Regions from separate parts of the Paenibacillus sp. FSL L8-0494 genome, predicted to be linked through region 1. Evidence: a T-box and tRNA genes for the amino acid it is inferred to sense, from the RefSeq annotation. Region 1 holds a T-box; the other holds one or more tRNA genes.
The links. The T-box of region 1 lies ahead of NYE35_RS25380 (arginine--tRNA ligase). A T-box ahead of a tRNA ligase gene usually reads a tRNA of that ligase, here a tRNA-Arg.
Positions count from the first base shown of each region.

Region 2: it has a tRNA-Arg gene. The T-box ahead of NYE35_RS25380 (arginine--tRNA ligase) is inferred to sense a tRNA for this amino acid. The anticodon was not compared.

Region 1 covers NZ_JBBOPQ010000001.1:5,586,114-5,602,481, forward strand. Annotated here, with positions in the region: gene NYE35_RS25325 (exosporium glycoprotein BclB-related protein) at 1-242, opposite strand, end outside; gene NYE35_RS25330 (collagen-like protein) at 674-2,719, opposite strand; gene NYE35_RS25335 (hypothetical protein) at 2,765-3,124, opposite strand; gene NYE35_RS25340 (class I SAM-dependent methyltransferase) at 3,695-5,233, shown strand; gene NYE35_RS25345 (acetyltransferase) at 5,372-6,025, opposite strand; gene NYE35_RS25350 (DegT/DnrJ/EryC1/StrS family aminotransferase) at 6,022-7,158, opposite strand; gene NYE35_RS25355 (glycosyltransferase family 2 protein) at 7,196-8,056, opposite strand; gene NYE35_RS25360 (glycosyltransferase) at 8,193-9,719, shown strand; partial or broken gene NYE35_RS25365 (transposase) at 9,718-9,879, shown strand; gene NYE35_RS25370 (hypothetical protein) at 9,999-11,627, opposite strand; gene NYE35_RS25375 (hypothetical protein) at 12,121-12,474, opposite strand; T-box leader at 12,747-12,965, shown strand; gene NYE35_RS25380 (arginine--tRNA ligase) at 13,006-14,871, shown strand; gene NYE35_RS25385 (GH36-type glycosyl hydrolase domain-containing protein) at 14,934-16,368, opposite strand, start outside.
Region 2 covers NZ_JBBOPQ010000001.1:176,926-193,293, forward strand. Annotated here, with positions in the region: gene NYE35_RS00860 (DUF438 domain-containing protein) at 1-537, shown strand, start outside; gene NYE35_RS00865 (ROK family glucokinase) at 747-1,697, shown strand; gene rapZ (RNase adapter RapZ) at 1,744-2,643, shown strand; gene NYE35_RS00875 (gluconeogenesis factor YvcK family protein) at 2,698-3,645, shown strand; gene whiA (DNA-binding protein WhiA) at 3,691-4,620, shown strand; gene NYE35_RS00885 (HPr family phosphocarrier protein) at 4,718-4,987, shown strand; gene NYE35_RS00890 (SIMPL domain-containing protein) at 5,156-5,911, shown strand; gene NYE35_RS00895 (PdaC/SigV domain-containing protein) at 6,038-7,141, shown strand; gene NYE35_RS00900 (GDSL-type esterase/lipase family protein) at 7,253-7,891, shown strand; gene clpP (ATP-dependent Clp endopeptidase proteolytic subunit ClpP) at 7,981-8,577, opposite strand; tRNA gene NYE35_RS00910 (tRNA-Arg) at 8,771-8,845, opposite strand; gene NYE35_RS00915 (sugar-binding transcriptional regulator) at 9,114-10,166, shown strand; gene gap (type I glyceraldehyde-3-phosphate dehydrogenase) at 10,282-11,292, shown strand; gene NYE35_RS00925 (phosphoglycerate kinase) at 11,409-12,590, shown strand; gene tpiA (triose-phosphate isomerase) at 12,617-13,369, shown strand; gene gpmI (2,3-bisphosphoglycerate-independent phosphoglycerate mutase) at 13,371-14,915, shown strand; gene eno (phosphopyruvate hydratase) at 14,989-16,275, shown strand.

The DNA.
Region 1 (16,368 bases):
GTGAATAAAAATTCAAATGAATCAAAGTTTGCATAATAGTCATTAGTAATTACTTGATTAGGAGCTACATTAACCAGCTCACTTACATATAAAGTTCTTGTCCCATTCATATAATAACCTTCGACTTGAACCGTTGACGGAGTGTCATCGCTCTGATTAACAATTTTAAGAGTAATAAGCTGAGTAGGTCTTACGCCGCCTACCAGATTATTTTCTATGGGACCAGTAGATAGTTGACTCAATTTTCAACACCTCATTTTTTATGAAATTATAATACTCGTATTATTTGAATTTCGAAAATCAACTCACCTGAACAAAACTATCCTCAAGAGTTTCGTATAAACTAGGGTTTTATCTATAATCATTCCTCCCACCTGCTCTAAGTTGATAATCTATGAGCCTACAAATCAGTTCATATTTTTTGGCTCTTTATAGTATTATTCTTATTTTGAATTAAGGTGTGGACATCCATTTAAAAACTACCAATATATTTTAGAAACATTGAAGTCGCTTGAATTTTCATAATGGTAGTACAGTAAGATATAATTCTAAAAAACATTTTTTCGCTCCAGTCGACTCGCGACATATCCTTAGCAAAAATAGAGATAACCCGGAAAGCCATACTAATAGCTACCGAGTTACCCCTATTGTATACATCTAACTTAGAGATAATTTAAGTTAATTCATGAATAGACCATACAATCCCTGATGTGTTGGCACCACCCAGATTCAAATTTAAGGTCAAGCCATTCGCTACATAGAACAATCCAATAACATCCCCAGTCGTCAGTGAAAATTCTCCAGCTAGCGTTACTGTTCCGCTTCCTAATATTGCTCTTAAACTCAATACAAGCGCAACATTCACGTCCAGTATAGGGAACAAACCAGTTATTAAGTTTGTTGCTATAGGGGTAGTTCTCTGAACTACGAAAGCAGGATTGACTCCTGCCCCAAGACTTATCGAAAGCGCAGCCGTTGTGGAATAGCTGATGGTCGCTTCAATAGAATATCTGCCTGTTGTTGGAACTGTGTAATTACCCGAAACTGGATTGAAGGACGGACTAGTAAAAGAAGGAGAAGTCACAGTCCATCCCGTAAGTTGAGAAGAAGTAGCAACTGCCAAAGATGACAGACGTGCAGAAAATCCCTCAGCTTGAACGTTCGGTCCGGTTGCTCCTGTTGCTCCTGTTGCCCCTGCTATCCCCGTTGCTCCAGTTTCTCCAGTTACACCTGTTACCCCGGTCACTCCAGCTACTCCTGTTGCTCCGGTTACTCCGGTTGCCCCTGCTACCCCAGTTGCTCCAGTCGCACCTGTTGCTCCAGACACTCCCGTTGCTCCATTTGCACCAGTCGCACCTGTTGCTCCATCTGCTCCTGTTGCTCCAGACACTCCCGTTGCTCCATTTGCTCCTGTAGCACCCGTTGCGCCAGTTGCTCCATCTGCTCCGGTCGCTCCTGTTACCCCCGTTGCTCCGGTCTCTCCTGCTCCGGTCGCCCCTGTTGCACCTGTTACTCCATCGGCTCCTGTTGCTCCAGTCACTCCTGCCCCGGTTGCTCCCCTTGCTCCATCTGCTCCTGTTGCTCCAGTCGCACCTGTTACTCCAGCCGCTCCCGTTGCTCCAGCCGCTCCCGTTGCTCCAGTCACTCCTGCCCCGGTTGCTCCTGTTGCCCCCGTTACACCTGTTACTCCGGCCGCTCCCGTTACTCCGGCCGCTCCTGTTGCTCCAGTCTCTCCTGCTCCAGTCGCTCCCGTTGCACCAGTCGCGCCAGTTGCTCCATCAGCTCCTGTTGCCCCTGTCTCTCCTGCCCCGGTCGCTCCCGTTACTCCATCCGCTCCAGTCGCTCCAGTCCCACCAGTTGCTCCGTCTGCTCCTGTAGCTCCAGTCACTCCTGCCCCGGTCGCTCCCGTTGCTCCATCCGCTCCAGTTGCTCCAGTCCCACCAGTTGCTCCATCTGCTCCTGTTGCTCCAGCCGCTCCTGTTGCTCCAGTCGCACCAGTTGCTCCATCGCCTCCAGTTGCTCCAGTCACTCCTGCTCCGGTGGCTCCTGTAGCACCCGTTGCTCCAGTTGCTCCATCTGCTCCTGTAGCTCCGGTCTCTCCTGCTCCAGTCACACCTGTTACTCCAGCCGCTCCCGTTGCTCCAGTCGCTCCAGTTGCTCCATCTGCTCCTGTAGCTCCGGTCTCTCCTGCTCCTGTAGCACCCGTTACTCCATCCGCTCCAGTTGCACCAGTCGCACCTGTTACTCCATCGGCTCCAGTTGCTCCTGTCACTCCTGCCCCGGTAGCTCCCCTTGCTCCATCCGCTCCAGTTGCACCAGTCGCCCCAGTTGCTCCATCTGCTCCTGTCGCGCCAGTTATACCTTGCGTTGCACCAAGTAACTCTGTATGCACAAGTCGATGAGCAGTCACGATTTGGCCAACGCTATTTTTTCCCCAGACTGAGATTTGAATCGGATCATCTTCCAGACTTGTAGTTGTAAATATAAATTCGAACGCTTCAAAATCAGCATAATAATCACGTGTTATGACTTCATTAGGTGCTACATTTACCAGTTCACTTACATATAAAGTTCTTGTCCCATCCATATAGTATCCTTGAACAAGAGCCATTGATGAATCAACGTCACTTCGGTTATCAATTTTGACAGTAACATGTTGAGTAGGTCTTACACCCCCTACCATACTATTGTCTATCGGTCCGGTAGATAAATAACTCAATTCCTCATCACTCCTTTAACGTTAACTGTTTCACTAAAAGAATTATTAAATTAATACTGCCTGCTTCTCCCATGCAACTATGCGATGAGGATCTACCAATGCTCCGGAATTCTGTTTTCCCCAGACTGAAATCCCAATCTCTGCTTCAACTTCTTCTACTGTTGTAAACACAAATTCAAATGCGTCTAAGTCGGCAAAATAGTTCTTAGTTAAGACTTGATTGGGTGCTAGATTTACTGTTTCATTCACATACATCGTTCTTACTACATCTAATACAAAACCTTGAATTACAAGGTTATAAGGATTGATAGCATCGCGATTTACTATGTTCACTGTTACGATTTGTGTCTCTCTAACTCCCATAAAAGAACTGTTATCTATAGGTCCTGTTGTATATATTGCCATCTTTTTTGTTCCTCCCCTCTATTACAAATTGAAAGTTTAGTACGGCAACATTAGTTCTATGATTCGAAATGATTAGCTATATACTGCTCTATACAGCTCTATACAGAAATATTCGTAGCTTAAAGTTACGTGTGGACGTTTTTACATAGAATTGTCAGATTTTTTTATTGAAGAACTCATTTCCTATACCCGCAATCTACTAAACTGTTAATTTACATGCTGTATACATTAGACAAGCAAGCTCAAAATCCACTGTTATTGTATCGCTATCCTTACAACGTTGCCGGAAGAAAGCAGCGCTGTTAAGATATACTGACTTTTGCAATCAATCAAAAGATGTGCCTTATAGCTAAACCAGAACATGTCTTCAGAGCTATTCTTCACTTATATTAATTTTCATGTCACAAAAATCCTCAGACGGAATAGAATAATTAGATAAATTCTTTTGAAGTACATCTTTCCAAAAAACTTCTAAAAAATGTGTAGCTCACCTATAAAAAGGTGTACTGCTCAGGTTGGTGAAGCTAGACAGGTTGTACAACAATTGTCTGGATCATGAGGGGGTAAATAATGATTAACAGGAATAGTTTGTTTCAAAGAATTATGGAAATACAAACTGATTCTTCCTTACATGATTTTGGAGGGGGGAGCCCTCTGAATAAATGTTATGTTATGGCATACTTAATCAAGAAATTCGACCTTAAGAATTATGTGGAGATTGGTGTTTATAAAGGAAGAAGTATCTTTTCTGTATCACAAGCTATTAAAGATAATACTGGAACTGCTTATGGAATAGACCCCTATGAGCTCAGTGAAGCCATGCAATACAATATTGATGAAAACTTAAGAGATCAAGTAAATCACTTTGTTGAAAAATTAAATTTCGAAGATCTATATATAAATTTTATTTTAAAGCGAGAAGCATTTGGACTTAAAAATGTAATTGAATTAATCAGAAAAACCTCATCCGAAGCTGTTATAGATTTACAACATATCGAAATTGATATGCTCCATATAGATGGCAATCATGAATATAAGCATGTTCTTGAGGATCTCACCAATTATGCTCCGCTTATTAAAGACGGGGGATTCATTGTTTTTGATGATATCCATTGGGATTCAGTAAGACAATGCTATGACGATATTAAACAGGATTATATTGTTTTATTCGAAACGATGTATTATGGAATTCTAATGAAAAAAGAAAAAACTCAAAAAAATGTAGACCTTGCAAATTTAACCTCAAAAAAGCTAAAAAGTCTTTATACTAAGCTTCGTAATATTGAACAACAAATACAAAAAAAGAAACCTACGGTTAACGTAGGTGTTCTTGCATATAACCATGAAAAATATATTCTACAATGTCTTCAATCTATAGTGACTCAAAAAGGTGACTTTAATTTAAAAATCGTTATCTGTGACGATAAATCGACAGACAAAACAGCCGAGTATATCGAGTCGTTTATTAAAAGCTCTCCGATTCCTAATGGAGTAAACCTTGTATTCTTAAAGGGTGAAGAAAATGTGGGAATGGTTAAGAATTTACAACGCCTATTGGAAGCTTGCCACGGGAGTGACTTTTTAGCATTAATCGATGGTGATGATTATTGGAATGAAGAACATAGGCTGCAAGAGCACATAGACTTCTTAGGAAGCCATCCAGAATGTGCACTTTCGTTTGATAGTATTATTTTATATTGGGAGAACCAAGGTGTATTTGGACCTCATCCCTTACAGTACGCTAAAACTAAAGAGATTTATACTACTGTAGATATCATTCAGTCTAATATAATCGGAAATATCTCCTGTTGTTTTTACGATGCGAGCCACCTGAATCAAATCCCAGATGATCTATTTACCTCCTCCTTTGTTGGGGATTGGATATTAAATATATTCTATTCTCAGTTTGGAGACATCGGTTATATTAATAAACCTATGACCGTTTATAGAAAGCACGATGATGGGATTTGGACTGGAAATAAGACATTTAATCAATTTGAGAAGAAGAAATATCTAATTGAAAGTGTAGATAAATGTAACCAGCTTTTAGATTTTCTTTATGATGAAGAGTTTACTAAAGTGAAAAATCAACTACCAAGATATCTTTGAATCTACCTAACACTTTAAACCAGTGATATGACCATAGGCATATCTCAAATCTAAGAGATATGCCTATGAAACACATTCAGGTGCACATCACCGGATCGATTGTATCGTGAGAAATTTGTCCGAGAAGCTCAAACGCCCCTAAGGTTCATAATAAGTTGAGTTAAATCTTTTCTTAACGACTGCAGGGATACCAGCAGCCAAAGTAAAATCGGGAACGTCGTCTTTGACAAACGCTCCTCCACCAATCGTAGACCAACAACCAATATGGCGTTTCTCACGGACCGAAGCAGCGATACCAATATAAGCGCCTTCATCAATGGTTACATTACCGGCTACATTAACACCAGGAGATATAGTTACGAAATCACTAATTATTACATCATGACTGAGACTAACGCCTTGGTTAATAATAACATGCTGGCCGATCCTGATATTTCCAGATAAGATAGCCCCTTGAAAGATCATACTTCCTTCTCCGATGATGTTACTTTGAGAGATTCGAACATGGGGATGTATCAAAGGGGATGCAATACGGAATCCTGATTGGATGGTTTCATGAACGAATCTTTTTTTCAAACTCGTATCACCCACCCCGGCGCATACTAGCTCTACCTCGTTTTTTAATAGCTCAATATCAACCAAAGTTCCCAGAACGGGAACGCCATCGACAATCCGGCCTTTGAACTCAGGTCGTTCGTCTAAAAATCCCATTACCTGAACGTCTAATTCTTCGCATAACCAGTTAATCTCTCTGGCATGACCACCAGATCCCCAAATGACTAGTTTTCTCATCGGTTAGCTTCTCCCAAGTTTCCAAGAAATTTAGTAATTCTTCGAATCTTAACCTCATCCAGTTCCTCCCACAAGGGTAAGCTGACAATGTGTTTGGCGGTATATTCGGTAACCTTCACGGATGCTCTGGGATAACCTTGGAATTGCTTTTGTTGATGACATGCCGGAGAAAAGTAGGTTCTGGCTTCAATGGAGTTAGAGGATAACCTTTCGACTACTTCACTGTTGCTTTGGGACTCCGGACTGAGGATAGAAATAAATTGATGAACAACAGATCCTTGTGATTTATGCATGGACCAGCCTTGTTCAAATAAACCTTCTTTGTCCAGTTCTTGAAGATACATTTCATAAATTGCCTTTCGATTCTCCTGTATGGAGGGGAATTGATCTAGAGTAGCTAAGGCAATAGCTGCGGTGTACTCCGACATCTTACTGTTTAACCCTTGGATAACGGACTCTCTGTTGCTGGAGAAGCCAAAATTCCCTGCTTGACGTATTCGCTTAATAAGCTCCTGGTCCATACTGTAGACCAATCCACCTTCTCCAATTCCGAATGATTTGGTGGCATGAAAGCTGAACACTACCGCTCCTCCGAAGCCTTTGCCAAAATGAGTGGCCTCCTCTAAGGTTTTAGTGCCAAAACTAGAAGCAGCATCAATAACTACTGGAACACCTTGCTGCATTAGCCTATTATATAACGATAAATCTATGGCTGTACCAAATGTGGCATAAGGAACAATAACCGCAACCTCATCTCCAAGCTGTTTGACGGTATGTTCTAATTGCTCCCTATTCATTTGTAAATTGTCCGGTTCAATGTCTAGGAAATAAGGTTCAAGTCCACACCATTGTGCGGCAAGGGGGGTGGCAGCAAAAGTGAAGCTTGGCATAATTGCATATTTTCCTTTGGAGCGCTTGGATTGAGAAATTGCTACCATAAGTCCGACAGTAGCATTATGAACGGTCACAGCCGAACCGGTTCCTCCGAACATTTCCGTAATGACACGTTCTTCAAATAGGTCGTTTAAGGGTCCATAATTAGAATAGATTCGGGTTGCCTCAATTTTCTCATAGTAAGTAAGAAATTGTTCTTTTTTTACTAAGTTAGGTCGTAAAAAGGGGATTTCAAACATGAACGGACCCTCCTTCATTTGTAACAATTAAATCTAACTATAAGGTGGTTAATATCATTTCAATTCGCTTGATATCATTAAAAAATTGATGATGATCTTTTACACGATTAAGATAAGAATGGAGTGCAGCTTTATATAAATCTTTTGTCTCTAGAAATCCATCATCTCTAGCGGCGATAATAATATCCAACCATTCAGAGAATACATTAGGACCAAGTGTTTGATTATTTTGATTAGGATGTATGCGGAAATAGCTTAGAGGTTCTGGAATATACACTGCTTTTCCTTTGGATAGTAAGTTTAACCAAGAGGCTAAATCATTGAGAAGAGAATACTGTTTTCCTGAATACACTCCAAATCGATCGATAAGATCGGCTTTTTTGAATAATACCGTTGTAGGTTCACCTATTACATTTAAGCAACGACTTAATGCAATATTTGCAAGCTGCTTACCGTCCATGATCCTTGTTTCTTGATATAACCTATTCGTTGCATAGAGAGGAGGGATAATTACACCTGATTCATTAATCGTTTGTCGGTATGAGGTAACCAGCGTAATGTTTTCAAATTCTCGAAAATAGCAGATCATCTTTGCAATTTTTTCTTTATGAAATACATCATCATCCATTAAGTAATTGATATATTCCCCGGATGCCAAGTTATAGCACTTATGCCAATTTTCAAGAAAAAGATTTTGTTCATTTTTGAAATATTTTATTTGAGGAAACGCATTTAAATAGGGAACTAGCATCTCTTGTACATTATTATTCGAGCTATCATCACAGATGACGATTTCTATATTCGGATAGGTCTGTTCGAGTACACTATCAATGGCGATTTGAAGCGTATGCGGTCGGTTATAAGCAGGTATTACTACACTCACTAAAGGGTATTTCACATGAATCCACCTTTCTAATTCGGCAATGTGGATTTTTTTCATTTGCTAACATACACATAAACACTCCCATATATATATTAATGAGGCATCGAAATGATGATAAAAATGTCTTCACAACTAGTAAAGGGGAATGTTCATGTCACTCGATTTCACTCCATTATTGACAGCTCATCTTTTTGTAGCTGATACGGTGTTAAAGAAAGAGCTTGAAAGGTTTGTAGAGAGAATGGAAGAAAGCCATATTACCGTAAATCAGTATGCAGCAGGCCATCCTTTACAAGAGACTTTTTTCCAAGGACCTCACATCTATATTTCTTTGGGTGAGGGTTGGGGCGCGTTTAGTGCTCTTATTGAATTGCCTAAGCATGAAAAAAAACGCTGGTTGCACTTTCATTCACCTAACGAAATTCAGCCTGAACATTTATTTTTCTGCTGGCTCAAAGCTACAGACCCTCTCCCAGAGAATCGGATGATTCCTCCAACTCGTTTTTCATCAGGCACACCCTTAATATCCGTATTTACTGCCGCCTACAGATCCAAAGAGAAAATTGATCGGCCTTATCAATCCTTATTGAAACAGACATATACAAATTGGGAATGGGTAATCGTAGATGATTCCGGTGATGATGATGAGACATATAGACAATATTTACTTCCACTAAATGACTATCGTGTTCGCAGATATCGTCAAGACTCACGTAATGGTTATATCGGGGCAAATAAAAGGTATGCTGCAGGGCTATGCAGAGGAGAAATATTAGTAGAAGTCGATCATGATGATGAGCTGACAGCTGAATGCCTTGAGAAAATCGTCAGTGCGTTTAAGCAAAATCCAGATTGTGGGTTTGTATATGGGGATTGTGCCGAGGTGTTTGCAGAAAGTAACTATGCGCATTGGTACGGTTGGGACTGCGGCTTTGGTTACAGTATTCATTACCGGGTCTGGCTGCATGACATGAACCGGTGGCAAAATGCTCAGAAACATACAACTATTAACGGGAAGACCATTTCTCACCTTGTCGGTTTGCCTAATCACCCTCGTGCTTGGACAAGAGATTGCTACCATCTAATCGGAGGACATCGAGATGAATTATTGGTAGCAGATGATTACGACATGCTGGTACGTACATTTCTTTGTACTAAAATTGTACAGATCCCTGATTTGTTATACATCCAATATCGCAATGAACATGGGAATAATACCACTTTTTTAAGGAATAAACAGATTCAAATTCTGGTTCGGCAATTAATGAGAGCATACAATCAAAGAATTACAATGAGATTAATCGAGCTTGATTTACCGGAAAAAATACCGTATAACCGCATATGGGAGACCTCCGTTAATGATCCTGCCCGGAAATCTGCGCATGTGATTCATGAGGATTCTTCCCGTTACTCAATACTGTTTCCGATTCCATATAGTTGTCCTAAAGAGCACATCCAATTAATGAAAACACTCCAAAGGGCTGTTGAAAACAATTTTAAGAACACAGAGATAGTGGTTGTTGGAAGAATTCCGGAGGAAGTTGAAATCTATGCCTCTAAAGCTCCTACCGGTGCCATACGATGGTGGCCGATGCAGCAAAAGGATTCACTCGAAACTTGTATACAATATGCCAAATACATTGCTTCGTGTAAGGAAAAGGTGGTTGTATTACCGTAAGCCGGAGCCTGTGTTTGGCGATATAAAGAATAACCGTGGTTTTAAGAGATTCCTACTTCGTCGCTTACCAAAAGTAAGTATAGAAGTCGGGTGGCTTTCTCTTGCCCACAATCTACTAAAGAAGGCTTCAGTGAACGCAAAAAAAACACGAAGGAGCTAAGCATCTACAAACCGCTTAGCTCCTTCGTCCATTCGTATTTCAGTAATGTTTGGCACTTAGGTTATTCCAAAGATACTTTTGGGACAGCCCCATTAAAGTACACCATTAACTTGAATCCCTCAGGATCTATTATAACACTGTAGGTCCTTGAGGTCCTTGATCTCCTTGTGGTCCTTGTACGCCTTGAGGTCCTTGATCACCCTGTGGTCCTTGTACGCCTTGTGGTCCTTGATCTCCTTGTGGTCCTTGTACGCCTTGAGGCCCTTGATCACCTTGTGGTCCTTGTACGCCTTGAGGTCCTTGATCACCCTGTGGTCCTTGTACGCCTTGAGGTCCTTGATCACCTTGCGGTCCTTGTACGCCTTGAGGTCCTTGATCTCCTTGCGGTCCTTGTGCGCCTTGAGGTCCTTGATCACCTTGCGGTCCTTGTACGCCTTGTGGTCCTTGATCACCTTGTGGTCCTTGATCACCTTGTGGTCCTTGATCACCTTGTGGTCCTTGTACGCCTTGAGGTCCTTGATCACCTTGTGGTCCTTGTACGCCTTGAGGTCCTTGATCACCTTGCGGTCCTTGTACGCCTTGAGGTCCTTGATCACCTTGCGGTCCTTGTACGCCTTGAGGTCCTTGATCACCTTGTGGTCCTTGTACGCCTTGAGGTCCTTGATCACCTTGCGGTCCTTGATCTCCTTGCGGTCCTTGATCTCCTTGTGGTCCTTGTACGCCTTGAGGTCCTTGATCTCCTTGTGGTCCTTGATCACCTTGAGGTCCTTGATCACCTTGTGGTCCTTGTACGCCTTGAGGTCCTTGATCACCTTGTGGTCCTTGTACGCCTTGAGGTCCTTGATCTCCTTGTGGTCCTTGTACGCCTTGAGGTCCTTGATCTCCTTGCGGTCCTTGTACGCCTTGAGGTCCTTGATCTCCTTGCGGTCCTTGTACGCCTTGAGGTCCTTGATCACCTTGTGGTCCTTGTACGCCTTGAGGCCCTTGATCACCTTGTGGTCCTTGATCACCTTGTGGTCCTTGTACGCCTTGAGGTCCTTGTACGCCCTGAGGTCCTTGATCACCTTGCGGTCCTTGGTCTCCTTGCGGTCCTTGATCACCTTGTGGTCCTTGTACGCCTTGAGGTCCTTGATCACCTTGTGGTCCTTGATCACCTTGCGGTCCTTGATCACCTTGCGGTCCTTGTACGCCTTGAGGTCCTTGATCACCCTGTGGTCCTTGATCTCCCTGTGGTCCTTGATCACCTTGCGGTCCTTGGTCTCCTTGCGGTCCTTGCTCACCTTGTGGTCCTTGATCACCTTGCGGTCCTTGATCACCTTGCGGTCCTTGTACGCCTTGAGGTCCTTGATCACCTTGCGGTCCTTGGTCTCCTTGCGGTCCTTGATCACCCTGTGGTCCTTGATCACCTTGCGGTCCTTGTACGCCTTGAGGTCCTTGATCACCTTGTGGTCCTTGGTCCCCTTGAGGTCCAGTATCACCCTGAGGGCCTTGAACACCTTGCGGCCCTTGAACGCCTTGAACTCCTTGAAGTCCTTGAACGCCTTGAGGTCCTTGGTCCCCTTGAGGTCCTTGTACACCTTGCGGTCCTTGGTCTCCTTGCGGTCCTTGGTCCCCTTGAAGTCCTTGGTCACCTTGCGGTCCTTGATCACCTTGCGGTCCTTGTACGCCTTGAGGTCCTTGATCACCTTGCGGTCCTTGGTCCCCTTGAGGCCCTTGAGGTCCTTGGTCTCCTTGCGGTCCAGTATCACCCTGAGGGCCTGCGATCTCGGTTCCTAAAAGTTCATCAGAGACTAATCGATGGGCAGGCACGAATTCCCCAGCAGCATTTTTACCCCATACAGAAATTTGTGTTTCATTCTCAGCTGGTCCACTTATGGTAAAGACAAACTCTATTGCATCGAAATTAGCGAAATAGCTTCTAGATAATACTTCATTAGGACCTATGGTTACTAATTCTTGTACATATAATATTCTGGTACCATTTAAATGAAAGCCCTCGATAACAACATTAGAAAAATTTACAGGATCACGATTATCCAGTTTGATTAACACGGTTTGAGTGGACCTAACACCACTAACCGGATCATTAGCAATAGGTCCTGTTGATAGTACTGCCATTACGGCACTCCCTCCTTTCTGGAAAATACAGTTAATCAAGATTTCTTGTTAAACTGCTCTTTTTTATAATATGTTTCAACTATCTATTAAGAATGTGGTTATTACCCTGCATATATGTTGAATTTATGTTTCTGACTGCTCCTCTGCAACAACTCGTTGAACATCGATAATTGCACCACTTTCGTTTCTCCCCCAAACTGAAATCTCAGTGCTTATTTCAGCAAAACCGTCTGTGGTGAACACGAATTCATATGCATCAAAGTCTGCTCCAAAATTTCTCGTAATAACTTCATTGGGTGCAATAGATATTTCTTCTAGTACGTAGAGTGTTCTGAGACTGTTTAATTTGTAACCTTGAATATGAACAGAAGAAAAATTGATAGAATCACGGTTTACAATTTTGATAATAACCGTTTTAATTGTTCTGACACCACTAACAGGATCATTTGCAATGGGTCCTGTTGATAATACTGCCATTGAGCTATTCCCTCCTTTATTAAGTATTTTTCAAAAATTCAGATTAAAAAAATACAAAATTTAAAATTGGGAAAAGGTTAATAATTCCCCTTGTATTGTATTAATGATTGGTTTCATTTGATTGTTTGAATGCCCAAAAATTTTATATTGATTTAGCTATGATTTGATAGTTTTTGAGACTTCTAAATCCCTGCAAGATGCTCAAGGAAATTGGGATTAGCTCCACCACCCTTGCTTTTTTCGAAATATTAGTTATACTGATAAAAATTATTCAAGCATCGATGAGCGGGAGAGTAGTTAACGAGATCTAGTCCTCAGCGAGCCGGGAGAGTGTAAGCCGGTACAGATCCCTTTAATGAAGCGCACCCGTGAGATGGACTTCTGAACCTTAGTAGGAAGTCCCGGCTGAAGGCCGTTATCCCGTAAGGTGGCTGAACAACTTGTTCAGCAACGAGAGTGGTACCGCGAGCGCTAAAGCCCTCGTCTCTTTTGAGACGAGGGCTTTTTTGTATTTTCAAAGGAGGGTATACCATGTTAAATCAAATCATCAAAGACGGAATCGAGCACAGTGTACAACGTGTATTCAATACCTTAGGAGCTGACTATCCAGAGGACATTGCCGTTCTGATCGAACAGCCAGCAAATCTAGAACATGGTGATTATTCATGCAATATCGCTATGCAGCTAGCCAAAACTTTACGAAAATCCCCAATGGTCATAGCAGAATTAGTGAAAGCAGAACTTCAATTCCAAGGGCGCTTCGCCGGTCTTTTACAAAAAGTTGAAGTCGCTGCTCCCGGATTTATCAATTTGTATATGAATTGGCAAAGCTGGGCTGAACATTCCTTTGAACTGCCTGCCAGCACTGGGGAAAAAGTCATTATCGAGCACACTTCTATCAACCCCAACAAAGCCGCTCACGTAGGTCATCTAAGAAACGCCTGTATCGGCGATACTCTAGTCAGAATTATGAAAAGAACTGGGTATAACGTAGAGGTTCATAACTACATTGATGATCTCGGCAATCAGCTGGCGGATACAGTTGTTGGATTATTAAATATACCTTTAGAAGGGGAACACCCACGTTTCGGTGATTTTTGCTGGGATCTTTATGCCAAAGTGAACAAAGAATATGCGCTGAACCCAGAGATGACACACAAGCGCACAGATATACTCCACTCACTTGAACAAGGGGGCGGTAACGAAGCCTGGCTGGGCAACCTTGTAGCTGAACGCATCGTTAGAGAGCATGTAGAGGAAATGAAACATTTTGGGATTTATTATGATTTGCTGGTATGGGAGAGCAGTATTTTAAAAGAGGGATTTTGGGCAGCCGCAGCTGAGCTACTGAAGCAGACAGCCGTTTTTGTACAAGAGACTGAAGGTAAACTCGCAGGCTGCTGGGTGCTGAAGCAAGGAACAGAGGCTAACATTGGAGCGGATTCAGAGGAGCATCATCTCGATAAGGTGCTGGTGCGTTCGAATGGGATTTTAACGTATACAGCCAAAGATATTGCCTATCATCTCTGGAAATTTGGTCTTTTGACCAAAGATTTCTCCTATAGCGAATTCTCGTCCGGTTTATGGACAACTGGATTAACTGGAACCCAAGAATCTTATGGGCAGGCGGACAGAGTCATCAATGTGATCGATTACAGACAGGAATATCCACAACAGATGGTTAAGCAAGCCTTAGGGGCACTAGGTTATAACGAGCAAGCAGACAAACTCCATCATGTGAGTTATGGTGTTGTATCTCTTAGTCCCGCCTCGGCGGCCGAGCTGGGTATAGATATTTCAGAAGGCAAAACTTCTTATGCTATGTCCGGACGCCAGGGAATCGGGATTAAGGTAAGCGATCTGGTGGAGCTTATGGAACAGAACATTGAGCACTCACGTTCCGATAAAGACGGCCTCTCCAGCCGATTGATTGCCACTGCTGCGATTCGCTACTATCTGCTACGGTTTAATTTGGGAACGGAAATCGTGTTTGATTTCAAACAGGCTACCGAAATATCCGGCAATACCGGAGTTTATCTGATGTATACTTTTGCGCGTGCGACAAGTGTTTTGAGTAAAGCTACGATCCCAGTCCTTACAGCTGCCGCACAGCTTCAGTTCCCTTCCGAATTGGAAAAAGCAGAGCTTGCGCTGCTAAGACAGCTAAGTCTCTGGCCAGAGATATTACATTCAGCAAGTATAGAGTTAACGCCAAATACGCTCTGCACTTACGCACATACCTTAGCTACACTGTTCAACAACTTCTATTCTGTATGTCCGATTCTAAAAGGTGATCCAGCTACGATCGAATTCCGCCTCTGGCTTACTTCAAGATTCAAGGATACCCTGGGAGATGTGCTCGAAGTGCTTGGGTTACCGACACCGAATCGAATGTAGAAGATACAAAAAAAAGGGCAATTTCCGCGCTTAACGCGGAGATTGCCCTTCTATATATAATGTTACTTATAAATCTCTATCACATTTCCAGCTTCCGTGCTGAGACGATCAAAGTCCGCACGTTTGATGCGAACACCACCGTTACGATAGCGGTTAGGTGTACCTTCTGTTTGCACTTCCGTACCGTTGATAGTAATTCGACTGATCTCACGACCTGTAAGGTGATAGATAAAATCTACCTTAGTGCCTGCATATTCAAAGCTAAAATGCATTCCATCCAGCGATTCTGGCAGGATAGGGTCAACAATTAAGTCTCCACCTTCCGTACGGATCCCCAGTGCATTCGAGATTAACTGGTTCATATAGATCCCAGGACCGCTGGAATAGATTCTCCAGCCACCTTTAACAGCTACGTCACCATTGCGCAGTTTATCGAAATTCTCCTGTGCCTCATAACGGGTGTTAAATTTACCATCCGAGCTACTGAAATAGGAGTTAGCTTGACGTAGTTCAGCGTTTGGCACCACATCGCGGATTCCGATCGGATTAATCGCTGCCAGACCCTTCCAGACCTGATCAGTTTTACCGAGCTTGGCCATAGCCTCTACATAACGGATATGTGCATGCACATATTGAAGTCCAATTTCCCGGCCAAAGTTAGCCGCTTGCTCCGCACGTTTGAAATGAGTGCTGACCCCGCCAACATATTGAGCTGGACGATTCATCAGACGTACACCGTCAGGACAGAATAGTTTATCCTGAATGACATCATAGTGTGCTTCGGCCTGTTCCGGAGTAAGCAGCTCACTGATCATACTGCGCGTCATTGGCAGCAGACGGTACTGAATACCTGTTTCTGTGTCACTTGGGTGCACCATAAGCTTAATCTGCTCAGGGTCCTCCATATACAGGAAGCCAGGAATCACTTCGGATTGAAGCATATGAGTATGGAAATCCTTACGGATTCCTTCCACCATCGCCTTCAGCTCCTCTGCCTCAGCTTGATCAACTGAACGAAGTACCTCTGAGAACTGATTAAGTGTCTGATAGGTAAGCGCTACTGTCCAGCTGCTAACCATATACTGCTTCAGCTGTGGATTTGCAGGCTGGAGCGTATCATCCCAGTCTCCATCACCGTAAGAAGACAGATGTGTGTCATGCAGGAAATGATCCTTAATATAAGCAATTTCCTTCCGTGCGTGATCCAGCAACGTCGCTTTTTCTTCTGTAAAGTCAAAGCTGTGCTTACGGGTATACGGTACTGTTGCTCCCAAGATGCTGTAATCCTGAGTTACTGCCAAGTAGTCTCCAAGCACCTTAAGCGGCCATACAATAATATCTCCATGACTTTCTTCTTGTTGTATCTTCGTGTATTTATCAAACATGAACCACTGTGGCCAGTTGCCATCATCTTCATATTGATGACTGTACAGCGTCAGCAAAATTTCACGAACCTGTTCGTATTTTTGCGTAGCCATGAAATATTCCACAGGCCCC
Region 2 (16,368 bases), 5.4 Mb from region 1:
GTCAAAATCGCCCGGGAGAGCGATGAGATCGGGTTCTGCCTAACCGCACCAGAGCAGGAGTGGATCCCTGAGCGGGCTGCAGATCCGGAAGGCGCAGTGCCGGAAGAAACAGAAGGAGCGACGCCGCAAGGCGGGTTCATCCGTTTTGAGACAGGGTTGTTGTCACTGCATCAGCTCGAGACCGTACTCAACCATCTGCCTGTAGATCTAACCTTCATTGACGAGAATGATGTCGTTCGATATTTTTCACACGGGAAGGAACGTATCTTTGCTCGAACTAAAGCGGTTATCGGCCGTACAGTACAGAACTGTCATCCCCCGCAAAGTGTTCATGTGGTAGAGAAGCTTTTGGAAGACTTTAAGGCAGGTCGTAAGGATGCTGAAGACTTCTGGATCAACATCAAGGATAAGTTTATCTACATCCGTTACTTCGCTGTACGAGACGAGTCAGGCCAATATATGGGCACGCTAGAGTTCACACAGAATATCGCTCCAATCCGAGCACTAGAGGGACAAAAGCGCATTTTATCAGAATAAATCGGTACGTTGGGTTATTTTCCAGATAATAATATAGGTACGAGACTCTCTTACTTAGGTGTAAGGGGGTCTTTTTAGAATATAATAGAGTATACTCTTAAAATAAGGAATTCCCGGGTGTGTTGTCTTTCCTTGACCACAGAGAGGGCTTCTATTATAGTTGGTACTTAGGATTAACTATTTTAGTATAAAAAAAGGTGGCTTGTTACATGTCTGAGAATATCTACGTTGGCGTGGATTTGGGTGGAACTGCAATTAAGGTTGGAATCTGTAATGCTGAAGGTACCCTGCTACATACTTATGAGGGACCTACAGGAACTGCAGAGGGTGTCGATACTGTTATCGATAATATCGAGAAGTATGTACGCCAAATTGTGGAGGATTCCCCGTACTCTTGGGATCAGCTTGCAGGTGTAGGAGCGGGTGTAGCCGGGTTCACAAATATTCGTGAAGGAATCATCATCCTTGCGCCTAACATAGGATTTAGAGATGTGCCGATCCGTTCCATTTTGGAAGATCGTTGGAACAAGCCTGTCAAAATAGACAATGATGCGAATGTGGCTGCACTGGGGGAAGCTTGGAGTGGTGCGGGACGTGGCGTTGATAACTGTGTCTGCTATACGCTTGGAACAGGTGTCGGTGGCGGAATCATTATTAATGGAAAGATTTATCAAGGTTTTGCGGGATTAGCTGGTGAGCTTGGACATATCACAGTAGTGCCGGATCTGGAAGCTATTCAATGCGGCTGTGGCAACATGGGCTGTCTGGAAACCGTTTCCTCCGCTACAGGTATTATCCGCATGGCTAATGATGCAGTAGCTCGTGGCGATCGTACTTCCCTCTCTATGGTAGAGAAGATTGCTGCGAAAGAAGTCTTTGATGCGGCTAAGGCTGGCGATGAAGTAGCTATCCGTATAGTAAATCGTGCAGCGTACTATCTGGGTAAATCCATGGCTTCTGTTGCGGCTGTGCTTAACCCTGAAGTATTTATCGTTGGCGGCGGCGTGTCTAAGGCTGGAGATATTCTATTTGATGAGGTTCGTCGTGTGTTTGCGAAATTGACACCGGCTCCGCTTCAAACTGGTGTTTCGATTATTCCAGCTGAGCTTGGCAATGACGCAGGTATTGTTGGGGCTGCCGGCCTTTTGCTGCGTTCTTAAAAGACGGGAAGTATTCATATACTAAATCTAGGGAGGGGACGCTTTTATGACCGAATTGGACAATACCCCAACGGCTGGAGCCACCCTGATTATTATTACGGGAATGTCAGGTGCGGGGAAGACAATTGCTGTACAGAGTCTGGAAGACCTAGGGTTCTTCTGTGTCGATAATTTACCACCGGTACTGATTCCCAAGTTCGCAGAGCTAATTGAACAGTCGAAGGGTAAGATTGCCAAGGTAGCCCTTGTAATTGACCTGCGTGGTCGAGAATTCTTCACTGCTTTGTCTGAGTCTCTTGCCTATATCAAGGATGAGTCAACCATTGGCTGTGAGATCTTGTTTTTGGATGCTACAGATTCAGTACTTGTTCAGCGTTACAAGGAAAGTCGACGTCATCATCCATTAGCACCTAAGGGGCTGCCGCTTGATGGTATCAAGCTAGAACGTAAGATGCTTGAAGAATTGAAAAATTCAGCTACGTTATGTTTAGATACCAGCAGTATGAAGCCCGTGCAGCTTAAGGAGAAGATCATTTCACGGTTTTCGCATCTAGGAAAAAGTACGCTTTCCGTCAATATTACATCCTTCGGATTTAAGTACGGTATTCCTATTGATGCAGATCTTGTCTTCGATGTCCGCTTCTTGCCTAACCCACATTATGTGGACCATCTGCGGCCTAAAACCGGCCAGGATAGTGAAGTCTACGATTATGTAATGAAGTGGCCTGAAACACAGGTGTTCCTGACCAAACTGCTCGATATGCTTCATTTTCTAATTCCGCAATATCGTAAGGAAGGTAAGTCCCAGATTATCATTGGCATTGGCTGTACGGGAGGTAAACACCGTTCCGTAGCCATATCCGAGTATTTGGGTAAAATGCTGGGCGTTAGCGAGACGGAATCCGTAACCGTTAGTCATAGGGATTCCGAGCGTGATCGGCACTAGAGAGAAGGGGTCATAGTGGCTGAAGAACAAAGACAGCGTCCACGTATCGTCGTTATGGGCGGTGGCACGGGGTTATCTGTCATGCTTCGTGGTTTAAAAGAGAAGCCATTAGATATTACTGCTATTGTTACCGTTGCCGATGATGGGGGAAGCTCTGGTATTTTACGCAGTGAACTGCAAATGCCTCCTCCTGGGGACATCCGCAACGTATTGACAGCTATGGCTGATGTTGAGCCGCTCATGGCAGAGATTATGAGATACCGTTTCAACACGGGTGAGGGACTAGCTGGTCATAGTCTCGGCAACTTGATTCTTGCTGCGCTCACGGATATATCTGGCGATTTCGTTACGGCTGTTCGGGAGCTCAGTAGATTATTCGCTGTTCGCGGCCGGGTATTGCCTGCGGCCGGTGAAGCTGTAATCCTGCATGCAGAAATGTCGGACGGCACGATTATCACAGGGGAGTCCAAAATCCCTGAAGCTGGCGGGATCATCAGACGAGTGTCCTTGGAGCCGCCAGATGTAGAACCGTTGCCCGAAGCGCTTGAGGCGATTCGGAATGCAGATGCGATCCTGCTGGGTCCTGGCAGTCTGTATACGAGCATTCTTCCCAACCTGCTTGTTCCGAAACTGGCAGAAGCGGTTGTATCTTCGAATGCTATCAAAATTTTCGTCTGCAACGTAATGACTCAGCCGGGTGAAACGGATAACTATACCGTCAGCGATCATCTTCAAGCTGTATATGATCATATCGGGATCGATTTATTCGATTATGTTATTGTTAATGACGGTGAGATTCCGGAACAGGTCCAGACGAAGTACGCCGAGAAGGGCGCGCGCCCGGTGCAGCTTGATAAAGAAGCGCTGGATGGCAATGGATACAAGGTTATAGCCGATAAACTGGTTTTATTCCGAACTTATTTGAGACATGATACCGATAAGCTTAGCCATCACATTTATCAGCTTGTGCAGGATTGGATAAACAGAAACCCTAGGGTATAACTTATAGATGAGAATGAAGTACTTATCAAGAAAGAGGTGAGACCCTTGTCTTTTGCGGCCCTTACCAAAAAAGAGCTGACGATGGTGGAGAGTGAACCCTGCTGCGAGAAGGCGGAAATGTCAGCGCTTATCCGTATGAATGGATCTGTGCAGCTTTCAAGCAAAAAGGTTATTCTCGACATTTCGACGGAGAACGCCGCGATTGCAAGGCGGGTATATTCTTTACTTAAGAAATATTACCAGGTCCATATTGAGCTACTCGTGCGTAAAAAAATGCGTTTGAAGAAAAATAACGTCTATATCGTCAGAATTCCAAACCGTGTACAAGAGATCCTAAAGGATCTTAGAATTGTGTCGGAAGGATTTATTTTTACCGATGGTATTGATGATGAGATTGTTGGGAATAACTGCTGCAAGCGTGCTTATTTGCGTGGTGCCTTTCTGGCTGGCGGATCGGTTAATAATCCGGAAGGCTCCTCCTACCATTTGGAGATTTCCTCGATGTATGAGGAACATTGTAAAGCATTAGTGGATCTGGCTGGGGAATTCCACTTAAATGCACGCTGTATTGAACGTAAAAAAGGATTCATTCTTTACATTAAAGAAGGCGAGAAGATCATTGAATTCTTAAGTTTGATTGGAGCGCATCAGGCGTTGTTCAAATTTGAGGATGTAAGAATTATGCGCGATATGCGTAATTCCGTGAATCGGATCGTGAACTGCGAGACCGCAAATCTCAACAAAACAATAAGTGCTGCGGTGCGGCAGATTGAGAATATCAAGCTGTTGCAGCGAGAAATGGGACTGGAGAATTTGCCGGATAAACTGCGTGAAGTAGCAGAAATTCGAATGGCGCATCCAGATATCAACCTCAAGGAGGTTGGTGAAATGCTCAAAGGTACAGTCAGTAAGTCGGGAGTAAATCATCGGCTTCGTAAGATTGATGAGCTGGCGGACAAGGTTCGAGGCGGCTAATTACTTTTTTTCTAGTGTGGTTTACGTTATAATGATATAATAATATAAAATTAATGTGAAACTTTTGGGGAGAACTCAATTAGGGGGTAAGCGTTTCATGACAAAGCACCCGGTAGTTGTTCGGTTGAAGACAGGGCTTCATGCCCGACCGGCAGCATTGTTTGTGCAAGAAGCTAACAAGTTTTCGTCGGAGATTTTCGTGGAAAAAGATGATAAAAAAGTAAATGCTAAAAGTATTATGGGGATTATGAGCCTCGCTATCAGTTCCGGCACGGAGATTTACATTAGCGCGGACGGTGCGGATGCCGATCAAGCTGTAAACGCTTTGACAAGTCTGGTCAGCAAAGAAGAGCTTGAGAACCAATAATAGGAAGACAACATCGTTTCTGCTAGGAAGACTTTATTTATCGCATGACCAAAAGCCCTTCGGGGCTTTTTTTAATACCAAAAAATAGATTGAGACGTGCAACATTTACCAAAATGACTCGTCTAGAGGATAATAACAAATCACAAGAAATGAAAGGGGCTGGCAAATATGAAAGGTTTATTGAAGAAAATTGGTTCAGTGATGATCGTAGGGAGTTTGTTAATTGGAGGGATCAGCATGAGTGGTGTTTTCCAAGGTCCTGCAAAGGCTTACGCAGATGAAGTGCAGAAAAATGTCGTTAGTGTAGTAGGTAAAGGCGAATTGTCCCTCAAGCCGGATATCGTATACTTGACCATCGGTGTGGATACTACGGCCACAACTGCGCAAGAAGCGCAGAAGACCAATGCCGCTAAAATTCAGAAGATTATGACTTTACTAAAGAATACTTGGAAAATTGCAGATAAAGATATTCAAAGCACGCAGTTTTATGTGCAACCCAATTATAGTTACAGCGAAAAAGAAGGACAGCAAGTGAAGGGGTACAACGCCAATCATACGCTGTTAGTGTCTTATAGAGATCTGACCAAGGTTGGTGAATTGCTGGACGCTGCATCTGCGGCAGGGGCAAATAATATCGGAAATGCACGTTTTTCTGTGGAAGATACTTCTGCATTTGAAGCTCAGGTGATTGAAAAAGCGATGGCGAATGCAGATGTTAAAGCAGGTGCTATTGCTAAGGCAGCTAAACGCAGCTTGGGTCAAGTGATCACGGTCAGCCAAAATGATGGCGATATCACTCCGGTTTATTTTGAACAGAATCTAAAAATGAATATGGCTGCAGCAGATGCTGGTGCAAGCACATCCGTGCAACCCGGAGTAGTTAAAGTTACAACTCAGCTAAGCGTAATGTATGAATTGAAATAGTATCAGAACAAGGTGAATGCAGAGAGGAGAGGTGATCTTCCACTAATAATAGTGGGGGGCGCCTCTTTTTTTGTGTAAGTTCTCTACAATTCTGTTTAATAAATTGGAAAGGAGAGGAAAAATAAGATGATGAATATTATTTCAAAAGAAACAGTACGCAAATGGGGCATAGGTCTGATGTCGGCAGGTTTATTGTTTGGTGGAGGTCTGCTGCCCAGCGAAACGGGTTATGCAGCAGCTAGTAAAACGGAGAATAAAGCTATTGATTCGCGTATCGTTTTAAAGGCAAACGGGATAAATTCGTTACAGGAAGGTATTTTGAAGGAAGGACAGGCCTGGATTCCCATAACTTTTATGCGAGATGTGTTGGGATTACCGCTTGCGTATGATAAGAAGGAAAATGCGTACATGATTGGAAAAGGATCGGCCAAGGCGAAGTTGATGTTATCCAGTTACGGTACTTCTGTGTGGGTGAACAACTATTTCATTCGAGAGTATGAAGGGAAGTTAATTAATAATCGCCTCTATGTTCCATCAGGATTGTTAAATGATTATATGGGTTATAAGGTAGATTGGAGTCGGGCCGCCAGTAAGCTGAATGTGGTGAACAGACCGCAGAACGCGCTGACGGTAACCACGGAAACTTATGCTAAAGATCGGACAGAAGCTTTTATTCAGCTTGATTATCCGAAGATCAGTGGATTGGGCAATTCCAGTGCGCAACAAGCTATTAATAATACTTTGAAGGAAAGTGTTATGAAATTCGCGGCGGGTGCAGAACAGGATATCTCCGATCGAGATGGAGCAGAGCCCAAATACACCTATGATTCAGGTTATGTAGTGACCTACAATCAGAATGGTGTGATCAGCATAGTGATGCATCAGTATAGTGATACGGGCGGCGCTCATGGAATGACTAACCGTGAGGCATTCACCTTCTCGCTTAAAGATGGTAAACGTCTATTGTTGGGCGACCTGTTTGGAGCTAATCCAAACTACAAAAAACAGCTGAATGCTAAGCTGAGCAAGCTGCTGAAGGCAGAGGATAGTTATTTGGGAGGATTCAACGGATTGAATACGGAGAAATATTTCTATCTGAAGGATGACAAGGTTGTTCTGTTCTTCCAATTATATGAGTACACAGCGTATGCTGCAGGCTTCCCTGAGTATACCTTTAGTTTCAAAGAGCTTTTGCCGGATGACAGCAGCCCGTTTGCTGGCATGAAATAAATGGAGATACCTCGTCTCCGCTAATGTCAGCACAAGGCATCTCCCCCTTACCGGAGTTGTCTCTAGTTCATATGCTAAAGGGAGTAACTAGTTTATGAACGGGGGAGAGCTATGGGCTACCAATATACTGCAATTGGCGATTCCTTGACGACTGGATTTGGTGCTCTGCCAGGTAACGGTTTTGTTCCGGTGTACCGTAGAATGGCAGAAGGGAGACTGCGGACTGCTGTAGCCTCTACGAATTTAGGCGTGAACGGAATGACTACTTCAGAGCTGGAGCAGCGGCTGCGCGGAAATTCCATGATGCGTGAGGCCGTTCGAGAAGCCGATATCATCACTGTGTCTATCGGTGGTAATGATTTGATTCACGCGGCCAAATCAGCAGCAAGACAGCAAGGGAACTTATCCGCAGAACTGCGCAGATCGCTTCAGGAATGCAAACAAAATTTCTCTGCAATTATGAATATCCTTATACAATTGAAGGTGAGGACGCGTAGACCTTTTATCATTAGAATTGTGGGATTATATAATCCCTATCCTCAGGTGGTTGGTGCGACAGAGTGGGTCAGACAGTTTAATCAATACGCAGCACAGTACAGCAGCCGAGTATGTGGATTTGCTTCGATTTACAGTGAGTTCGCAGGAAATGAGAGAGGGCTGTTATCCATTGATCATTTGCATCCGAATGGCCGGGGTTATCGCGTAATTGCCGAGAAGCTGGATGCACTAGGTTATGGAGGGCTGAATTGATTGGATTTAGGTCTTCTATAAAATATAAAGAGGCTGTGCCCTATCCTTTATGGTTAGAGCACAGCCTCTTTATATTTTTACTTTATAGCTTACACACCGCTAGGCAATGTCTTCTCGATTACTTTATCTACGATACCGTATTCAGCCGCGTCTGCAGCAGTCATGAAGTAGTCGCGATCTGTATCCTTCTCAATACGTTCTAGAGGTTGACCCGTACGTTCTGCTAGAATACGGTTCAGCTTATCGCGCAATTTGAGGATGCGGCGGGCACGGATTTCAATGTCCGTTGCTTGACCTTGAGCACCACCCAGAGGCTGGTGGATCATGATCTCGCTGTTAGGCAGTGCAAAGCGTTTGCCTTTGGCGCCAGCGTTTAGCAGGAAAGCTCCCATGGAAGCTGCCATACCCACACAGATGGTGGAAACGTCTGGTTTAATGTACTGCATTGTATCAAAAATAGCCATACCTGCAGTAATGGAACCGCCTGGGCTATTCACGTAAAGGTGAATGTCCTTGTCAGGATCTTCGGCAGCCAAGAACAGCATTTGTGCGATGATAGAATTGGCTACCACGTCATTAACCTCCGTTCCAAGGAAAATGATGCGGTCCTTCAGCAGGCGGGAATAGATGTCATAAGCGCGCTCGCCGCGGTTGCTCTGTTCTACTACCATAGGAATATAACTCACGTGGAAAACCTCCTTGATATTGGTTCTTTAAATGTATTCATTTTTACTCTTGCCGTATTACCCACATGATAAACAAATTCAAACAAAAAGTCAAAGAAAGTCAAACTTATATTCAAAAAAAAGAGCCGACAAGCGGCTCTTTGGTTAAGTAGTAGTATAGGCACTACTAAATTATGTGCAAAAATGAAATTAATGGCGCGCCCGCCAAGAATCGAACTTGGATCTCAGGCTTCGGAGGCCTACGTCATATCCATTGGACCACGGGCGCAACAAAAATGATTATAATACAATTTTTACACAATTGCAATGTAATATTAATACTGGACAAGCGCTTTAGGGACAGGCATCGGGCGCTATATCTTTTTCTGACCTTATTAATGTATAAGAAGACAAGCGCTTGAGAATTCTACTCTCGGAAGACTTGCGCTTCGAGCAATATTTGGTTAGAATATGGGTGGGACTTAAAAAGTTTACCCGGGACGTTTTGAGACCATGAACAAGGGAATAGAGGAAGACGAAGTTGCAGGAGTGAAAGTATGCGTAATTTATTAGATATCCAAAAGCAGCTTCTGCCTGATCTCATGGAAACCCTTAAGAGACGGTACACGATTCTTCATCAGATCATGCTGTCCGATATTATTGGGCGCAGAACGCTAGCCGCTTCGCTAGATATGACTGAGCGGGTACTGCGTGCCGAGACGGATCTTCTGAAATCGCAAGGGCTTATTGAGATCGAGAGTGTTGGCATGCGCATTAGCGCTGCTGGACGTAGACTGCTTGATTTGCTAGAGCCGGTTGTTAAGAGCCTATTTGGTCTGGATGAGCTGGAAGAGAAAATTCGAGCAACGTATGGTCTGGATAAAGTTATTGTAGTACCGGGTGATTGTGAGTCATCGCCGTTCACCAAACGAGAGCTTGGCCGGGCGGGTGCGAAAGCGCTGCTGAGTATACTTCGCCCAGATGATACAGTTGCCGTCACAGGTGGATCGACGCTTGCCGATATGGCTGATCAACTGACACCACCGTTGTCCCTTTCCTATAAGAACGCTTGGTTTGTTCCGGCGCGTGGAGGATTAGGAGAGAGTATGGAGATTCAAGCCAACACGATTGCCTCAACAATGGCAAAGCGGGTTGGAGCCAACTACCGGTTGTTGCATGTCCCTGATTTGCTTAGTGGGGATGCATACCAATCGCTGGCACTTGACTCTAATATTGGAGAGATTGTACAAACCATCCGCAGTTCGCGTATTATTGTACATGGGATTGGGGATGCCATTGAAATGACCCGCCGCCGCAAACTGGACGAGGCTACAGTCTCGGAAATCCAGGGTGAAGGGGCAGTGGCCGAATCTTTTGGCTATTATTTCAATGAAGAGGGTCAGGTTGTCCATACCATGCTTACGATGGGTCTACGTCTAGAAGATATTATTCGGACAGAGAAAGTCATCGGTATTGCAGGAGGCAAACCCAAGGCCAAAGCCATTCATGCCATGCTGCGTTTCGGGCAGGAGAATATTCTCGTCACGGACGAGGCTGCCGCAGTAGAAATAGGCAAGGAAATTGACAATCAACTACAGCTATCTTCGTAGTTTTTAGATTGCAGGCAATACAACATACTTCTTGCATCATACTTAACATTGTTGTCATGACAGACCTCACCGTCTGTTTTGAATAAATAAAACGAATTCTAGGAGGAACTATTCAATGAGTGTAAAAGTTGGAATTAACGGTTTTGGACGTATTGGACGCCTTGCTTTCCGCCGTATTCAAAATGTAGAAGGTATCGAAGTGGTAGCAATCAACGACTTGACTGACGCTAAGATGCTTGCTCATTTGCTTAAATATGATACAACTCAAGGTAAATTCCAAGGTGATGTTGAAGTGCATGATGGCTTCTTCAAAGTCAATGGTAAAGAAGTTAAGGTTCTTGCTAACCGCAACCCTGAAGAATTGCCATGGGGCGACCTAGGCGTTGATATCGTACTTGAGTGCACAGGTTTCTTCACAACTAAAGAAGCAGCTGAAAAACACTTGAAAGGTGGAGCTAAGAAAGTAGTTATCTCCGCTCCAGCTACTGGCGACATGAAAACTGTCGTTTACAACGTTAACGATGACATTCTTGATGGTACTGAGACTGTTATTTCCGGCGCATCTTGCACAACTAACTGCCTAGCTCCAATGGCAAAAGTACTGAACGACAAGTTCGGTATCGTTGAAGGCTTGATGACTACAATTCATGCTTACACTGGCGACCAAAACACTTTGGATGCTCCACATGCTAAAGGTGACTTCAGACGCGCTCGTGCAGCAGCTGAGAACATCATTCCTAACACTACTGGTGCTGCTAAAGCAATCGGTCTGGTTATTCCAGAACTTAAAGGTAAATTGGATGGTGCAGCTCAACGTGTTCCAGTTGCAACTGGTTCCCTGACTGAGCTTGTAACTGTTCTTGATAAGAGCGTTACTGTTGAAGAAATCAACGCAGCAATGAAAGCAGCTTCCGATCCAGACACTTATGGTTACACTGAAGATGAAATCGTATCTTCTGACATCAAAGGTATGACTTTCGGATCCCTGTTCGATGCTACACAAACTAAAGTATTGACTGTTGGCGACAAACAACTGGTTAAAACTGTTGCTTGGTATGACAATGAAATGTCCTACACTGCACAATTGGTTCGTACTTTGGAGAAATTCGCTAAAATCGCTAAGTAATTGACTTGATATAAGCAACATCTATAGAGCGGAAACAGAAATTCCTTGTTTCCGCTCTTTCTAAATGTATTTCTTGTTTCCTGCTAGAAACAATTTTGGGTGTGGAGGAATTAATCATGAACAAAAAAAGCGTCCGTGATGTAGAAGTAAAGGGTAAGCGCGTATTTGTACGCGTGGATTTCAACGTACCTGTAGAAGACGGTAAAATTACTGATGATACTCGTATTCGCGAAACACTTCCAACCATTAAATATTTGATCGAGAACGGTGCAAAGATCATTCTTGCGAGTCATATGGGTCGTCCTAAAGGCGAATTCGTAGATTCCATGCGTTTGACTACTGCTGCTGAACGTCTGTCCGAGCTTCTTGGCAAACCAGTAGCTAAAGCTGACGAAGCAATTGGCGAAGCTGTAAAAGCAAAAATCGCTGAGCTAGGCGAAGGCGACGTACTTGTACTTGAGAATGTTCGCTTCTACCCAGGTGAAGAGAAAAACGATCCTGAACTGGCTAAACAATTCGCTGAACTGGCTGATTTGTTTGTTAATGATGCGTTTGGCGCGGCTCACCGTGCACATGCATCGACAGAAGGTATCGCTCATTTCCTACCGGCTGTATCCGGTCTTTTGATGGAGAAAGAATTGTCCGTTCTTGGTAAAGCTCTTTCTAACCCAGAACGTCCTTTCACTGCGATCATCGGTGGTTCGAAAGTTAAAGACAAGATTGATGTTATTGATAACTTGTTGTCTTTGGCTGATAACGTCCTGATCGGCGGTGGATTGTCTTATACATTCACTAAAGCACAAGGCTTTGAAATCGGTAAATCACTAGTAGACAACGACAAACTTGACGTTGCTCTTGGATTCATCGAAAAAGCAAAAGCACTTGGTAAAAACTTCATGCTTCCTGTTGATGTTGTTGTTGCTGATAAATTTGGTGCTGACGCTAACACTAAGATCGTTGATTACAATGAAATCCCAGAAGGTTGGGAAGGACTTGATATCGGACCTAAGACTCGTGAACTTTATGCCGATATTATCAAGAACTCCAAGCTGGTTGTCTGGAATGGACCTATGGGCGTATTCGAAATCGATAAATTCGCTGAAGGTACACTTGCAGTAGCAAAAGCTTGTGCAACTACTGAAGGTTACACTGTTATTGGTGGCGGAGATTCCGCAGCAGCAGCAGAGAAATTCCACCTGGCTGATCAAATGGATCATATCTCCACTGGTGGCGGTGCATCCCTTGAGTTCATGGAAGGCAAGGCGCTTCCTGGCGTAGAAGCACTGAACGATAAGTAAGACCTAAGAAGGAGGCAACATAAGTCATGAGAACACCTATTATTGCAGGTAACTGGAAAATGTTCAAAACAGTTCCTGAAGCAGAAAGCTTTATTGCTGAAATTAAAGGCAAAGCAGAAGTAGAAGGCGTTGAGACTGTAATCTGCGCTCCATTTACTAACCTGCCTGCACTTGTAGCAGCTGCAAAAGGTACTAACATCAAGATTGGTGCACAAAACCTACACTTTGAAGATAACGGTGCTTACACAGGCGAGATCAGTGGTGTAATGCTAAGTGATCTTGGTGTGGACTATGTTATCATTGGCCACTCTGAGCGTCGTGCTTATTTTGGCGAAACGGATGAAATCGTGAATAAGAAAATGCATGCTGCATTCCGTCACGGAATTACTCCTATCGTATGTGTTGGCGAAAAGCTCGAAGAGCGTGAAGCTGATCAAACTAAAGCAGTATGTAAAGTACAAACTGAAGCTGCATTCCAAGGTCTTAGTGCCGAGCAAGCAGCAAAAGTTGTTATTGCATACGAACCTATCTGGGCTATTGGCACAGGTAAATCTTCCACTTCCCAAGATGCTAACGAAGTTATTGCTTACATCCGCAGTCTTGTAAAAGATCTGTATGATGCAGCAACAGCTGAAGCTGTTCGTATTCAATACGGCGGCAGCGTGAAGCCTGAGAATGTAACTGAGTACATGGGCCAAAGCGACATCGATGGTGCGCTTGTTGGCGGTGCCAGCTTACAACCGGATTCCTTCGTTCAATTGGTTGAGGGGGCGAAGTAAGATGTCAGCTCCAAAACCCGTAGCTTTGATCATCATGGATGGTTTTGGTTTGCGTGGAACGACAGAAGGTAATGCCGTTGCTCAAGCCAACAAACCTAACTATGACCGTTACCTGAAACAATATCCTAACACTACACTCACTGCTTGCGGTGAAGCTGTAGGCCTTCCGGAAGGGCAAATGGGCAACTCCGAAGTAGGGCATTTGAATATTGGTGCAGGCCGGATCGTTTATCAGGATTTGACTCGTATCGATAAATCGATCCGCGAGGGCGAGTTCTTCGATAACGAAACCCTGGTTAGTGCAGTGAGAAATGCTAAGAACACTGGCAAAAAGCTTCACCTATATGCGCTTGTATCCGACGGAGGGGTACATAGCCATATTAACCACCTGTTTGCTATGCTTGACCTGGCTAAAAAAGAAGATATGCATGAAGTGTATATCCATGCTTTTATGGACGGCCGTGACGTAGCTCCTGATAGTGGGAAGAAGTTTGTCCAAGATCTAGTAGCTAAAATCGAAGAGATTGGCGTGGGTACAATTGCAACGGTGTCCGGACGTTATTACGCAATGGATCGTGATAAACGTTGGGAACGTGTAGAGAAAGCCTACCGTGCTATGGTTTATGGTGAAGGTCCTAAATACACGGATGCTGTGCAAGCCATCACTTCATCTTATGAAAACTCGGTATTTGATGAATTCGTTGAACCTAGTGTAATTGTAGACAGTGAAGGCAAACCTGTAACGGCAGTAGAGAGCGGCGATTCCGTCGTGTTCCTCAACTTCCGTCCTGACCGTGCTATTCAATTGTCACAAGTGTTCACGAATCAAGATTTCCGCGGTTTCGACCGTGGTCCTTTGTTCCCGCAAAACCTGCACTTCGTATGCCTAACTACTTTCAGCGAAACGGTACAAGGTTATGTAGCCTACTCACCGAAGAACCTGGATAACACATTGGGTGAAGTGCTTGTTCAACAAAACAAGAAGCAACTGCGCATCGCGGAAACTGAAAAATATCCGCATGTAACCTTCTTCTTCAGCGGTGGACGTGACGAGGAGCTTCCTGGTGAAACCCGGATCTTAATCAACTCTCCTAAAGTGGCAACCTATGATCTTCAACCTGAGATGAGCGCATACGAAGTGGCTGCAGCCTGCGTAGCGGAAATCGAAGCGGAAAGACAGGATGCTATCATTCTTAACTTTGCCAATCCTGATATGGTTGGACACTCCGGCATGCTGGAACCAACAATCAAGGCTGTAGAAGTGACGGATGAGTGTGTGGGTAAAGTAGTGGATGCGGTTGTTGCCAAAGGTGGCGTTGCCATTATTATCGCTGACCATGGTAATGCAGATATGGTATTTGACGAGAACGGTCGCCCGTTCACAGCTCATACAACCAATCCTGTTCCGTTCATCGTGACTACTGAGAATGTTGTATTGCGTGAATCCGGTATTCTTGCAGACGTAGCACCAACAATCCTAGATTTGATGGGACTTCCTCAACCTGCGGAAATGACCGGACAATCCATGATTGCTAGCCGTAAGTAAGGTAAGGTATAACGCCTTTGATTTTAAGCTATACAAGTAAGACCAAAACAATGTTAAAAGGAGATTAACTTACATGACTATTATTTCTGATGTATATGCTCGCGAAGTCCTTGACTCCCGTGGTAACCCTACAGTAGAGGTTGACGTTTATCTGGAATCCGGTGCTAAAGGCCGCGCTATCGTTCCTTCCGGCGCTTCCACTGGTGCTCACGAAGCTGTAGAACTTCGTGATGGCGACAAATCCCGTTACATGGGTAAAGGCGTTCTGAAAGCTGTTGAGAACGTAAATGAAATCATCGCTCCAGAAGTTATCGGTATGGACGCTCTTGACCAAGTGGGCATCGACAAATTGATGATTACTTTGGACGGAACTCCTAACAAAGGTAAATTGGGCGCTAACGCAATCCTAGCTGTATCCATGGCAGTAGCTCGTGCAGCTGCAGCAGCTTTGGATATTCCTTTGTACGTATACCTGGGCGGATTCAACGCTAAAACTCTTCCAGTACCAATGATGAACATCATCAATGGTGGTGAGCATGCGGATAACAACATCGACGTTCAAGAGTTCATGGTTCTTCCTGTAGGAGCTCCAAGCTTCAAAGAAGCTCTTCGCACAGGTGCTGAAATCTTCCACAACTTGAAATCCGTACTTCAATCCAAAGGCCTGAACACAGCTGTTGGTGACGAAGGTGGTTTCGCACCGAACCTTGGTTCGAATGAAGAAGCAATCACTACAATCATCGAAGCTATTGAAAAAGCTGGTTACAAACCAGGTGTTGACGTATTCTTGGGTATGGACGTTGCTTCCACTGAGTTCTACAAAGACGGTAAATACACCCTTGCTGGCGAAGGTAAATCTTACACTTCCGCTGAGTATGTTGACCTTCTTGCTTCATGGGTTGAAAAATATCCTATCATCACAATCGAAGACGGTATGTCCGAAGACGACTGGGATGGCTGGAAATTGCTTACTGAAAAATTGGGCGACAAAGTCCAATTGGTTGGTGACGACTTGTTCGTAACTAACACTGAGCGTCTTGCAACAGGTATCGAAAAAGGTATCGGTAACTCCATCTTGGTTAAGGTTAACCAAATTGGTACATTGACTGAAACTTTTGATGCTATCGAAATGGCTAAACGTGCTGGTTACACAGCAGTTATCTCCCACCGTTCCGGTGAATCCGAAGATAGCACAATCGCTGACATCGCTGTTGCGACTAATGCTGGTCAAATCAAAACAGGTGCTCCTTCCCGTACAGACCGTGTTGCTAAATACAACCAATTGCTTCGCATCGAAGATGAGTTGGGTGAATTGGCTCAATACAACGGCCTGAAATCCTTCTACAACCTCAAAAGATAATCTGCTTTTATAGCAGACTTCTAAGACCCGCCGTTATGGCGGGTCTTTTTTATGATTTGAAGAAGATAGACTTCAATAGGTTTATCCTTATCT